Regions from separate parts of the Halanaerobium hydrogeniformans genome, predicted to be linked through region 1. Evidence: riboswitches for the same ligand, from Rfam matches in the RefSeq annotation. Region 1 holds a riboswitch; the other holds the start of a gene.
The links. Region 1 has a riboswitch for molybdenum cofactor ahead of HALSA_RS03680 (aldehyde ferredoxin oxidoreductase family protein). Riboswitches for the same ligand answer to the same signal wherever they lie in the genome.

Region 1 (6,844 bases):
AATGGTAATAACTGTTTTAGATGGAGGAGGAAATCTTATTGCTCAACATCGTATGGACGATGCAATATTTGCAAGTGTAGATATTTCTCTTAATAAGGCATATACTTCAGTTTCTACTAAAATGCCTTCTCATGTTATTGGTGAAGCTTCTCAGGTTGATCAACCTCTATTTGGTATAAACACCACTAATAATGGCAGACTTGTGATATTCGGTGGAGGCTTTCCAGTTAATGATAATAAAGGTAATGTAATAGGTGCTATAGGTGTTAGTGGAGGAGAAGTAGAAGATGATATGAGCTGTGCTGAGGCTGGATTAGAAGTTTTAGAATAAATATCAACTATATAAGTGGTGGGGCTTGAATTCCTCACCACTTGTATACTAATTTGTCTAGAGGTGATTATTTTGAATGATATAAATGGAAATGTATTTAACATCCAGCGATATACAGTTCATGATGGCCCTGGAATTAGAACTGAAATATTTTTAAAAGGTTGTTCTTTAAAATGTCTCTGGTGTTGTAACCCAGAAAGTTTTAATAAAAATCTTGAAATTGGAGTATATCCAGATAAATGTATAGGGATAGATAAGTGTGGTTATTGTCTAGAAGCATGTTCTTTTCCTAAAGAGAAAATATTTGAAATAAATGAAAATAATGCTGTAGAATCAATTAATAGAGAATTATGCACTAATTGTCTGAGATGTGCTGAAGTTTGTCCAGGCGATGTGATTATTACTTGGGGTGAAATTAAAAAGGTTAGTGAAGTAATTGAAGAAGTAAGTAAAGATAAAATATATTATGATGAATCAGGTGGTGGAATTACTATTTCTGGAGGTGAGCTTCTCGTACAGTGGGAGTTTGCGCTAGAATTATTAAAAGAGAGTAAAAGACTAGGTATCAATACTTGTATAGAAACCACTCTTTACGCCAAATGGAATATAATAGAACAATTATTAGATTATAGTGATCTTTTAATAACAGATATTAAACATATGAATGCAAAAAAACACAAAGAATTTACGGGAGTTTCTAATAAATTAATATTAGAAAATATTATTAAAGTTTCAAAAGAAGATATTCCATATCTTATTCGTATACCTATGGTTCCTGATCATGTAGCAACCGAAGAAAATATGAGAGAAACTGCAAAATTTATCAAAGAAGAACTAAAAAATATGCCTTTGCAGATACAACTACTTCCTTTTCATGAATATGGCCAAAGCAAATATAATACACTTGGAATGAGTTATCTTTTAAAAAATTATAATTTTCCTGAAAGAAAAACTCAAAATTATCTAATTGAAAGTCTGCATACAATAATGTTAGATTATCAAATACCAGTTGTTATCGGAAGTACCAACAAACTTCCTTTGAGTAAAAAATAAGAAATTTAAACTTTTTGATAGAGCTCTGTCAGTATGATATTGTTTATTTTCATTCAGTAAGAAAAACACAAAAAGTTTCATTAAAGATAAAATAAGGTTTGCCCCCAAAAAGCCTAAATAAATTTCATCAATAACCAAATAATAACAATTAATTTTTCTTTTATCATCCTAAAATTAATTAGATTAATCCGCCATAATCCTTTATATGACAGGCTTTCTTTGATATAATTAACTTAATAAATCATAGAAAGGATGATAGAATGTTTGTTCCCAACAGTCACCAGCAGTTAAGTCTTTACGACTCATTTAAGGATTTACCTAAATATCTACAGGAATATCTTTTAAATTCCTGGGCCGATACTTTTCAGGAAATTATCTTCCCTGCAATTGATGAAGAACGCTTTGCTGTACTCTACAGTGATAAAGGTTCAAGACCGAATACTCCTGTTAATATAATTATCAGTTCCCTTGTAATTAAAGAACTTTTTGATCTCACTGATGAAAGATTAGTTGCCAATATCCATCTAAGTATGGAATATCAGTATGCTCTTAGATTAACCAGTGAAGAAAGACCGCCTGTCTCTAAAAATACATTCAGTAATTTTAGAGAACGGGTTACAGATTACTACAAAGAAACAGGTATAGACTTAATTCAGCAGGAAGTTGAATCCCTGGCTGAATTAATTACAGATAATCTGGAAATCGAAGGCGATAGAGCTAGAATTGATTCTTTTATGGTTTCTTCTTCCGCCAGAGAATTATCCAGAATAGAACTTGTTTATACTGTTAATGCTAACTTCATCAAAATGCTTTCTCAGTCTTTTGAAGATCTAATTCCTGAAGGACTTGAAGTATATTTAAAAGAGTCCCACAGAAATGAAGTCATCTATCGAACCAAAAATGATGAAACCAAAAGCAAACTCAAAAAGCTATTAGAAGATGCTAAAACTCTTTATGATTCAGCAGTTACTGCCGGAGGCAGTGTTACTGAAACTGAAGAATTTATGCTTCTAAAAAGAATGCTCGGAGAACAGACAGATTATGATGACGATGATTTTGATGATCTTGATCCTGATAATATTGAAGCTAAGGACGGTACAGAATTGGAATCTGATATTCTGCAGAACCCCAGTGATCCTGATGCAACTTTAGACAGAAATATGAAGCTAATATCGGCTATACAGCCAATGTGCTGGAAGTTTTTGACGACGATAATTCTGTAATTACAACCTATGATTTTAAGCCTAACATATATTCTGATCAGGACTTTAGTGCTGATACTTTAGAAAAGCTGAACAGTGAGCATGTGCTAAACTTTAATATTGAGAACCCAATAAAAATCTTTATGGATGGTGCTTATTATACTTATGGCCTTGCTAAAAAGGCTTTAAATCTCGGTATTAAGTTTATGCCCGGTGAATTAACCGGTAAAAAACCTGCTGCTGACAAAATGACCTATTATCAAAACTTTAATCTTGGTTCTGACTATGAAAATGTTTTAAGCTGTGCCAATGATGTAGAACCTGATTATCAGGAGAAAGACCCTGATAAGAATTCATTCTATGCCATCTTTGATAAAGAAAAGTGTGCTGGCTGCAAACTAAAATCAGAGTGCAGAATAAAAAGCAACAAAAAACATAATTCAGTCAGTTTTACTGAACAACGATATGAAACAGGAAAACTAAGAGAAACAATGGGAGAAAAAGAATACATCCAAGAATGTAACCAGAGAGCAGGCGTAGAAGGAATACCTTCTGTTTTCAGACGCAAATATGATGTCGATGATATGCCGGTCAGGGGTTAAGTATGTCAAAAAATCTGGTTTGGATTCAAAGTTGCAGCAGCAAACTTCAAAAAGTTGCTGAAAGGACTGGAACCATCCACCTCCTGAACCAGGTAAGTCTTTTTTACACTATATAATTTTATTTTTACTGATAAATGAGAAATTTATTACTCAAGACCTTAGATAATTTTATTTCTAAGGATATTTATTTAGTCTTTTTGGGGGCAAACCACTATTTGAGCAATGAATTATTAAAATAATTTTCAAAAAATATAGAAATTTACAAAAACTAAGCAGGAATTTAGCCTTTTATATTTAATAATATTAGTAATACCTTCGAGTTTTTCTGCCTAAAGAAAATAGCTTTCTAAGGTGGCTAAACCGATGGGTTGAGAAAGAAATGACTCAGCCTCCCGTGCTTGGAAAGAAGAGTAATCTTAAGGAGGTATAATTAATGGGAAAAATTTATGAATATCAGGTATTAAGGGTAAATTTAAGTGATGGAGAAATTTCACGCGAAACAATTGCTGGTGAAAATGTTAAAAAGTTTTTAGGTGGGAGAGGTCTCGCTTCTAAAATGCTTTATGATGAAATTGATCCAAAGGTTGATCCTTTAAGCCCTGAAAACAAGCTTATTTATGCTTCAGGTCTTCTAACAGGTACTGCAGCTTCTACGGGAGGACGCTATATGGTAATCACCAAGGGTCCTTTAACAGGTACTATTGCAAGTAGTAACTCAGGTGGATTCTTCGGTGCTGAAATGAGATTTAGCGGTAATGATATAATTGTATTTGAAGGTAAAGCAGAAAAACCTGTCTATCTATCTCTAAAAGGAGATAAGGCTGAACTCAAAGATGCTTCACATCTGTGGGGTAAAGGTGTTTATGATACTACAGATATGTTAATTGAAGAATTTGGTGATGAAAAAGCAAGAGTAAGCTGTATCGGTCCTGGTGGAGAAAAACTGGTTAAATTTGCTTCAATAATGAATGAAAAAGATAGAGCAGCAGGTAGAACCGGTGTTGGAGCAGTTATGGGTTCTAAAAACTTAAAAGCCATAGTTGTTAAAGCTGATGAAAAACAGGTAGAGTATTTTAAAGATGAGATGATGGAAGTGGTTAAAAAGCAGACTAAAACATTAAAAGAAGATGGAGTTACAGGAGAAGGTCTTCCTGCCCTGGGTACTAAGGTGCTTGATAATATTATCAACTCACATGGAGCATATCCAAGAAATAACTTCCAGTATGGTACCTTTGCAGATGTTGAAGAGGTATCAGGAGAAGCTTTAGTAGAAAAAGGCTATCTACAGGGTAATAAAGGATGTTATGGTTGTCCTATCCGCTGTGGTAGACATACCAAACTTCCAAATGGCCAGGAAGGTGAAGGTCCTGAATACGAAACTGGTTGGGCTTTTGGTGCTGACTGTGGTGTTAATGATTTAAATGCTATAGTTCAGGCAAACTTCCTCTGTAATGATTTAGGTTTGGATACAATATCTGCTGGTGCAACCATTGCAGCTGCAATGGAATTATATGAAAAAGGTTATATAGATAAAGATGAACTGGAAAATGGTCCAGAACTTAAATTTGGTTCTTCAGAATCAGTTATTTATTATACAAGACAGATGGCTTATCGTGAAGGTTTTGGCGACCAGATGGCTGAAGGTTCATATAGATTAGCAGAAGCTAAAGGTAATGCAGAACTTTCTATGAGTGTTAAAAAACAGGAATTACCTGCCTATGATCCTCGCGGAATTCAAGGCCAGGGTTTAAATTATGCTACCTCTAATCGTGGTGGATGTCATGTAAGAGGATATATGGTTTCTCCAGAGGTATTAGGAGTACCAGAAAAACTTGATCCGCTTGAATTAAAAGGAAAGCCAGAGTGGGTTAAAATATTCCAGGATCTAACAGCAGTAATTGATTCACTTGGAATGTGCCTCTTTACTTCTTTTGCCCTTGGTTTAGAAGATTATACAGAAATAGCTAATGCCGGAACAGAGTTTGATTTTACACCAGAAGAAATGCTGGAAAATGGAGAAAGAATCTGGAACCTGGAGCGTCAGTTTAACCTTGAAGCAGGTATTACACCTGATCAGGATAAACTTCCTAAGCGCTTTGATGAACCACTTCCAGATGGAACCTTTAGAGGTTCTGCAGCTAAATATAGAGAAATTCTGCCCGAGTATTATGAAATTCGCGGCTGGCAGGAAGATGGCTGGATTAGTGACGAAAAATTAAGTGAGATGGGATTGAAATAAATGTCAGTAGAAGTTAAGTTTCATTCTTTATTTAGAATTAATTTAAAAAGTCGCGGTCACAAATATCAGATTGAAAATGAAATCAATGTAAGAGAATTGATTGATCTACTTGACAGCGACTATGATGATTATTTTTCTAAAAAATTGTTGGATGCCGGGAAAATTTCTCCCGGCTCCATCATCTTATTAAATGGAGAAAATGTAATCCATTTAGATGGTCTGGATACTAAAATTAAAGATGGGGATAAAGTCACTCTATTTCCTCCCTCAGCAGGTGGTTAGATGCGAGAATATCTTAAAAGACAGAAAAAACTATTTAGCAGTGAGGAAAGAAAAATAATGGCAGGCTTAAATGTAATGCTCGCTGGTACAGGAGGTCTTGGCACAAATCTAGCAGTTCAGCTGCAGAGAATTGGGGTTAATAAAATCTATCTTTATGATTATGACAAAGTAGAAGTCTCCAACTTAAACCGGCAGATTTGTTATGGCCGTGATGATATTGGTAAAGCCAAGGTAGACTGTGCTGCAGAATTCTTAAAGAAATTTAAGCTTGATACTGAAATAGTTGCTAAAAATGAAAAAATTAGAGAAGACATGGAACTGCCTGATGATTTAGATATAATTTTTGATGCTCTTGATAACTTTAATACCAGATTTATCGTAGATAAGCTGGCTCAAAAGTATGAGCTTCCCTTTATTCATGCCGGGGTTGAAAATTTTTTCGCTCAGATAATGCTGATTCTACCCGAGAGTGAAAAGAGACTCAAGGATATCTTTGCCGGAGCAGAAAAAGATGAAGTGCCGGCAGTATTTTCACCTGCAGTTACTATAGCCGCTTCTTTTCAGGTGCTTGAAGCATTAAAATATCTATTGGGCAGGGATAATTATTTAAGTGATAGTATTTTGCATCTTGATTTTATGAATTCAGAAATAGAAAAAATAGAGTTAAAATAACTTGACTTAAATATTTGATCTTAATTAAGCCCTGTTTTTAAAAATGGGGCTTTTTGTTTTTTAAAAAGGAGGTAATTTTATGCAGGCAGAAGTATATCATCTTTATCACAGTGGAACAGCAGTTAAAATTGACAATAAGCTTTTTATCTTCGATTACTATAATGACCAGCCAATGAAATCAGAAAAAGGTAGTTCTTTAGAACGAGGAGTTATTAGAGAAGAGAGCTTTTCTAGAATAGAAAAGGCCTATGTTTTTGTTTCTCATGACCATCATGACCACTATAATAAGGTGATTTTTAAGTGGGAAGATTACTGTGAAAATATCAAATATATACTGGCAGACCAGGTTTCATTAACTAATCAATTAGCACAGAAAGAAAACTTATTTACAATAGCTAAAGATCAAAGCTTAGAATTAGAAGCAATTAAGGTTAAGGCTCTTGGCAGCACAGATAAGGGAGTA
Region 2 (6,844 bases), 1.1 Mb from region 1:
CAAATTCTTTCATAATCTTGTTCGATTTAGGTTGGTATTCATTAATTATTTCTTTTCTTTCTTTATCATATTCTTCTCCCTCAAAAGCTCTAGGTATTTCTTCTTTTAGTTCTTCTACAATTTTTTCCATATCAATTTTAAGTTCACTACCTGTGCCAGCTTCAACTTTCATTACTCTTGGCTTTTCTGATTCAGAAAAATTATATACATATAATATATCCGGTGGCTTTTCCATTTCAGCCGATCTTTCTTCAGCAATATTTTCAGCATAGGTTGATTTCCCAGTTCCAGATTCACCGGCCATAAAGATATTATAACCTTTTTTTTCAACTCTCATCCCAAAACCTAAAGATTTAGCAGCCCGATTCTGGCCCACAATTTTTTCATCAATCGGTGACAATTCTTCAGTACTTGCAAAATTAAGTTCGCTTTCTTTATAGCTATAGTCTAATTTAGAAATCGGAATTTTATATTTATCCATTTTAATCCTCCTCAACACATAAAATATTGGTTTTCTTGTTTATCTTATATATACTTAATTCTTGAAAAAAATTTTTAATCCTGCCTTTTTTAAAATTCTTAAATTATTAATGATTTCAAAAATCGAGATAATATTAAATAGAAATATAGTAATTTAAAAGAAAATTGTGTAAATATATTTGAAAAGACTAATGAAATAAGATAAAATAGAAACAATAAGTTATTTTTTTAACAAAGTTAATAAAAAGGGGTTTTTACTATGGAAAAAAACTCAGAAACCATTCCAGATATTATTGTAAAAAGACTTCCAGTATACTTTAAGCATCTTAAAAAACTTAAAAAAAGTACCAAAGAATACATATCTTCCTATGAATTAGCAGAACTCACTGGCTTTAGTAGTTCTTTAATTCGAAAAGATCTCAGCTATTTTGGTAATTTTGGTCGTAAGAGTTATGGCTATGATATTTATTGTCTTTTTCAGGAATTAAATATTATTATGGGTTTTAATTATACAAAGAAGTTAATCATTGTAGGGGCCGGACATCTGGGCCAGGCATTAATATATAACAAGGGATATCAAGAAAGAGGCTATGAATTAAAAGCAGTTTTTGATAAAAATCCTAAATTAATCGGTCTTTATATAAATGAATTTGAAATACTAAATATCGAACAAATGTTAAAGTTTGTGAAAAAAGAGGAAATTGATATTGCAGCATTAACTGTTCCTCAGGGAGCAGCTCAAAAAATTACCAATCTGCTTATAGAGGCTGGAATTAAAGGCATCTGGGATTTCACCGAGGTACCCCTTAAAGTTCCAGAAGATGTTTTGTTAGAAGAACAACATATAAATGAGGGGCTCTGTAAATTATCATGCAAAATTAATCAAAATATTGAAGAATAAAAACATTTAAGAGAAAAGAGAAGATGTCTGAGCTGGGATAAAGCGTCCACTACCTTTTTCAGCCCTACTTTTTTTAGAAAAGATGATTTCACCTCTTCTAATAGTTATAACTGGATAACCTTTAACCTGAAAATTGCTATAAGGACTATATTTAGCTGCAGAATGTAAGTTATCTGCAGTCAATTTTTTTTCTAAATCTGGGTCAAAAATAGTTAAATCAGCATCACTACCTACCTGTAATGATCCTTTTTGAGGATATAAGCCAAAAATTTTGGCAGGATTCACACTCAGCATTTCAATCATTTTCTCTAGAGAAATATAATTTCTACCAACCCCATAGCTATACATAAGAGCTAAAAGGGTTTCTGTACCTGGAATCCCTGGCAGAATATCAAAAGCACTTGCTGACTGAAATTTTTGTTCTTTAGTAAAAGCACAATGATCAGTAGCAAAAATTTGAATTTCATTTCTGCTTACAGCTTCCCATAATTTTTGATTATCATAACTGCTGCGAAGTGGTGGAGTCATAAAGTATAACTGAGAATCTTCGCCTTTTAATAAAGAATTATCAAGCATTAAATAATGGGGGGCAGTTTCTGTGTAAATATCCACACCTTTTTCTCGCAGATACTTTACAGCCTGATTTCCATCCGCTGAAGATAGATGAACTATGTAAATAGGAATATTTGTCTTTAAAGCAGCATCGCCAAGTTCAATTACAGCTAATTTTTCTGCTAAAGAAGCTCTTACTGCAGGATGAACCGCCGGTTCAGTCAGATTTCGTTTTTTATAAACCGCCTCTAATTCCTGAATTAAAGCATCATCTTCTGCATGTACTGTTGGCAGAATCTTTAACTCTTTAAGCCTTTTAAACAGATCAGCATAAAGCTCTTTATCAAGCATATAACCGGCCTTTTTATATGTAGTAAATATTTTAATACTTGCTAAAGCAATTTCTTTTAAATCTTCTAATTTTTTAGAGATATTCTGATCAAAATCTTCTATTACCTGATGAAAGCTGTAATCTATGATAGAATCTTCTGCTTGCTTAGAACGCTCCTTAAAAGCCCTTTTAAAATCTCCATCTTCAGGAAAATCGATATAATCAATTATAGTTGTTACTCCACCTGCAGCTGCAGCAATACTTCCCTTATAAAAATCATCAGCACTCACAGTTCCTCTAGAATATAAAGAATAATGGGTATGCGCATCAATAATACCGGGGAATAAATATTTACCTTGCAAATCTATAAACTCAAGCTTACTATCTTTTTCCAGCGAGGAAAAAGATCCTCTTTTTTTGCTAGCTACAATTTTTTCTCCTTCAATAAGGAGGTCATTTTTGTAAATACCTTTATCATCTACCAATTTACCGTTTTTAAGCAGTAATTTATTCATATTTTCCACCTCTCATTAAACTATTTCTTCTATAGAGCGGCAAATACCTTCTCCTAATTGATTAAAATCAAAATCTTCTACTGGTCTAGAAGACAGAATCCTGCCTTTTTTGAGATAAGCTATTCTATCAGCCAGCTCTTTTATCTGTCTTCTGTCATGGCTGACCATTACCACAGTCATTTCATCAGTTACAAGATCAGCAAAATGAGAGTTAAAAAAATTGATACTCTCTTCATCCAAATTAGTGGTTGCTTCATCAACAAATAAGATTTCCGGCTCAGTAATTAATGCTCTAGCAATGGAAACTTTTTGTCTTTCTCCACCTGAAAGTGTGTAAACTGATTGCTTAAGCAAATTTTTTATCTCTATTTTATGACTGATATCTTTTACCTTTTTATTTATAATATTTTTATTAAAACCTCTTAATTTAAGTGGTAGAGCAATATTATGATATACATTACCCCTATATAGATAGGGTTCCTGCCAGATAACAGAAAATTTTCTCCTCAGCTCACAATTAATTTCCTTTTGGCTAATTATTTTTCCTTTATAATATATTTTTCCCTGATAATCATTATCTATCATACTTAAAATATTAAGTAGACTTGTTTTGCCAGAACCGTTAGCACCTATAATAAAATTAAATTTCCCCTTTATCACAGAGTATTTTTTTATCTTAAGAATCTGTTTATTGTTAATATTTTTATCAATATTTTCTACCTTAAGTATTTTATTACCTCTGTTCATAATGTTCTCCTTCCTGGAGAAAATATACTAAAAAATTAATAGTAAAAGAAAGAATAAGTAATATTATTCCCAAAGCAAGAGCAAAAGAAAATCTTCCTTTATTGGTTTCTAGTGCCATTGCTGTTGTCATTGTTCTAGTAACCCCTCTGATATTTCCTCCCAACATCATAGAAATACCAATTTCTCCTAATACTCTACCAAATCCTGCTATAACAGCTCCAATAATCCCATACCTTGCTTCCATAATCAATAATTTAAACTGCTGCTTTTTTGTTGCTCCCAATGATTTGGCAGTTTTATAAAGCTTTTCATCTAAAGAAAAAATAGTGTTTCTTACAAGAGCGGTAATCAAAGGTAAAATCAAAATTGTCTGGCCCATAATAATTCCAAAAGAGGTAAACAATAATTGATATTCACCAAAAACACCTCTTCTGGAAATCAATGAATAAACAAATATCCCAATAACAACTGTTGGTAAACTTAAAAGAGTATTTAAAATTACATTAAAAAATTTCTTGGCAGAGAAATCTTTTCTGGCTATTATTACTGCCAGAGGAATGGCGATAGTTGAAGCAATTATTGTTGAAGTTGTAGAAAGTCTAAGTGAAGTAGCTATAACATTTAATAACTCTTGATCCATTGCTATAATAAGATTAAAGGCTTCGCTAAATGCTTCAGTATAATAATTCAAGTTTTATCCCCCTGTCAATTTCACCGAACTAAATAAAGTTTAAAACAAAATAAAAATTTTAATCAATTAGCTTTTCTGCACTAATAGCATCTGCAAAAAATAATTGTTCTCCATAACTGCTAAAACTATTAATTATGCTCTGACCTTCTTGAGAGGTTAAATAACCTACAAAAGCCATTGCCATTTTATAGTTTACATGGCTGTGATAAGCAGGATTAACAGGTATTATACCATAAGAATTAAATAAAACAGGATCTCCACTGTTTAAAACCTCCAGGTCAATTTCTCCACTATAGGCTAAAAAAGTTCCCCGGTCAGCAAGTATATAAGCTTCTCTCTCATCTGCCATATTAATACTTGCTCCCATTCCCTGACCACTCTCTATATACCAGCTTTGATTTATGTCTATTCCTGCTTCTTCCCAGATAGATAATTCTTTTTTATTGGTACCTGAATCATCTCCCCGGGAAATAAATTCTGCTTCTGAATTTGAGATTGCTAAAAAAGCATCTACTGCCAACTCTATTTCAGAAATACCTGCAGGGTCAGCTGGTGGACCAAGAATTACAAAATCATTATACATTACATCACGGCGGTTAACACCATACCCGCCCTCTATAAATTCTGCTTCAGCTTCAGGAGCATGAACAAATATAATATCAGCATCACCATTAGCACCCAACTCTATAGCTGCTCCAGTACCAACTGATATCACATCTACTCTAATACCAAAAGTTTCTTCAAAGGGTGGTATCAACTCATCTAATAAACCGGAATTTTCTGTGCTGGTAGTGGTTGCAAAAATTAATCTATCTTGTGCAACAGATGATGCTGTAAGAGCAAGAGTAAATATTAAAATCAAAAATATAGGTAAATATATTCTTTTCATCATTCTCCTCCTTTATTAACAATACAAAAAAATAAACTTCCAGTTTTAAATAAATCAACCGGAAGCATTGAAGGTAGAGTAAAATTAATATAAATCATTAAAAATAATACTCCTTTCCATTCCGGGAGGCCAATCCGTTTCCAAATTGACCCTATCGGCATATTTCCCATAATAACTAAATTACTCAGGTAAATATACTCGGAGTTTTTTGATTATTTCAAATATAATAATATATTTATTTTAGTATATTGTCAAGCTATTTACTGAAAAAGGTAAATCCTTGCTTCATATGGGTTAAGTTGTGATTTTGATCTAAATTCTGGCTCATTATTATAATTATTTATGAGCAGTTCAGCATTCTGAATTTCAAGCTCATCTTCTAGATCAACTTCAGCTAACTGCTCACTAAAATTAAGCATTATAAGTAGATTGTTTTCTTTTCCTTCTCTAATATAGGTATAGATATTTTGGTCATCTTCTAATAATATTTTATATTTTCCATAAACAAAAACAGGATATTCTTTGCGAAGTGAAATCAACTTTTGATAATATTTAAAAACTGAGTCGTCGGACTTTAGATCTCTGGCAACATTAATCTCTGGATAATTATCATTCATTTGAAGCCAGGGTTCTACATTGCTAAAACCTGCATATTTAGAGTCATTCCAATGCATAGGTGTTCTCGCATTATCTCTACTCCTATAATTGGCCATTTTAAGCATCTCTTCGTTTGTCATCTCGCCTTTTTTCTTTAGATCATTTAAATAACCTCTGGTTTCTATATCATCAAAATCATCTAAGTTTTCAAAACTAACATTAGTCATCCCTATTTCTTCTCCCTGGTAAATAAAAGGGGTTCCTCTTAGAGTATGCAATAATGTGCCAAGCATCTTTGCTGATTCTTTTCTGTATTTACCATCATCTCCATAACGCGAAACAATTCTTGGCTGGTCATGATTGCAGAAATAAAGACTTGTCCAACCATTATTTTCCTGTAGTTTATACTGCCATTCAGTCATTAAATCTTTTAATTCACTTAACTGCCAGTCAGATATTTTTTCCCAGCCCTCTTTGCGGTCAAATTCTACATGTTCAAAAGGGATAACCATACTGAATTCCTGGCGTTCTTCTTTAACAAATTTTATTGCTTCATCTTTATCTACAAAAGGAGTCTCACCAACTGTCATTGCATCATAATTATTGTATGTCTTTTCAGCCATTTCCTGAATAAATTCATGAACCCTTGGTCCATTAGCAAAATGTTCATGACCACAAAGACCATTTTCTTTTCCATCTGGAAAATCCTGATTTTTAGAAATAAGGTTAATAACATCAAGTCTGAAGCCATCTATTCCTTTTTCCAGCCACCAATTTATCATATCATAAAGTTCTGATCGCAGCTCTTTATTTTCCCAATTTAAATCCGGCTGTTTTTTAGAAAATAAATGGAGATAATATTGGTCAGTTTTTTGGTCATATTCCCAGGTTGAACCACCAAAAAAAGACTTCCAATTATTTGGTGGACCATCATTTTTTCCATCTTTCCAGATATAATAATCACGATAGGGATTATCTTTACTTTTAGCTGATTCTTTATACCAGTGATGCTCATCAGAAGTGTGATTTATCACTAAATCCATAATTATTTTTATATTTCTTTCTTTTAAAAGAGCTATTAATTCTTCTAAATCTTCCATTGTACCAAATTCATCCATGATAGCTCGATAATCACTAATAT

Region 2: linked by a shared signal. The riboswitch ahead of HALSA_RS11150 (ABC transporter substrate-binding protein) and the one ahead of HALSA_RS03680 (aldehyde ferredoxin oxidoreductase family protein) in region 1 are both predicted to bind molybdenum cofactor.

The regions. Positions count from the first base shown of each region.
Region 1 covers NC_014654.1:827,758-834,601, forward strand. Annotated here, with positions in the region: gene HALSA_RS03660 (GlcG/HbpS family heme-binding protein) at 1-331, shown strand, start outside; gene HALSA_RS03665 (glycyl-radical enzyme activating protein) at 404-1,384, shown strand; gene HALSA_RS03670 (transposase) at 1,645-2,607, shown strand; gene HALSA_RS03675 (transposase) at 2,574-3,188, shown strand; molybdenum cofactor riboswitch at 3,490-3,613, shown strand; gene HALSA_RS03680 (aldehyde ferredoxin oxidoreductase family protein) at 3,622-5,427, shown strand; gene HALSA_RS03685 (MoaD family protein) at 5,428-5,709, shown strand; gene HALSA_RS03690 (HesA/MoeB/ThiF family protein) at 5,710-6,381, shown strand; gene HALSA_RS03695 (MBL fold metallo-hydrolase) at 6,461-6,844, shown strand, end outside.
Region 2 covers NC_014654.1:2,384,833-2,391,676, forward strand. Annotated here, with positions in the region: gene HALSA_RS11125 (Lon protease family protein) at 1-481, opposite strand, end outside; gene HALSA_RS11130 (redox-sensing transcriptional repressor Rex) at 740-1,381, shown strand; gene HALSA_RS11135 (amidohydrolase family protein) at 1,388-2,779, opposite strand; gene HALSA_RS11140 (ATP-binding cassette domain-containing protein) at 2,795-3,526, opposite strand; gene HALSA_RS11145 (ABC transporter permease) at 3,513-4,217, opposite strand; gene HALSA_RS11150 (ABC transporter substrate-binding protein) at 4,276-5,106, opposite strand; molybdenum cofactor riboswitch at 5,200-5,322, opposite strand; gene HALSA_RS11155 (glycoside hydrolase family 13 protein) at 5,367-6,844, opposite strand, start outside.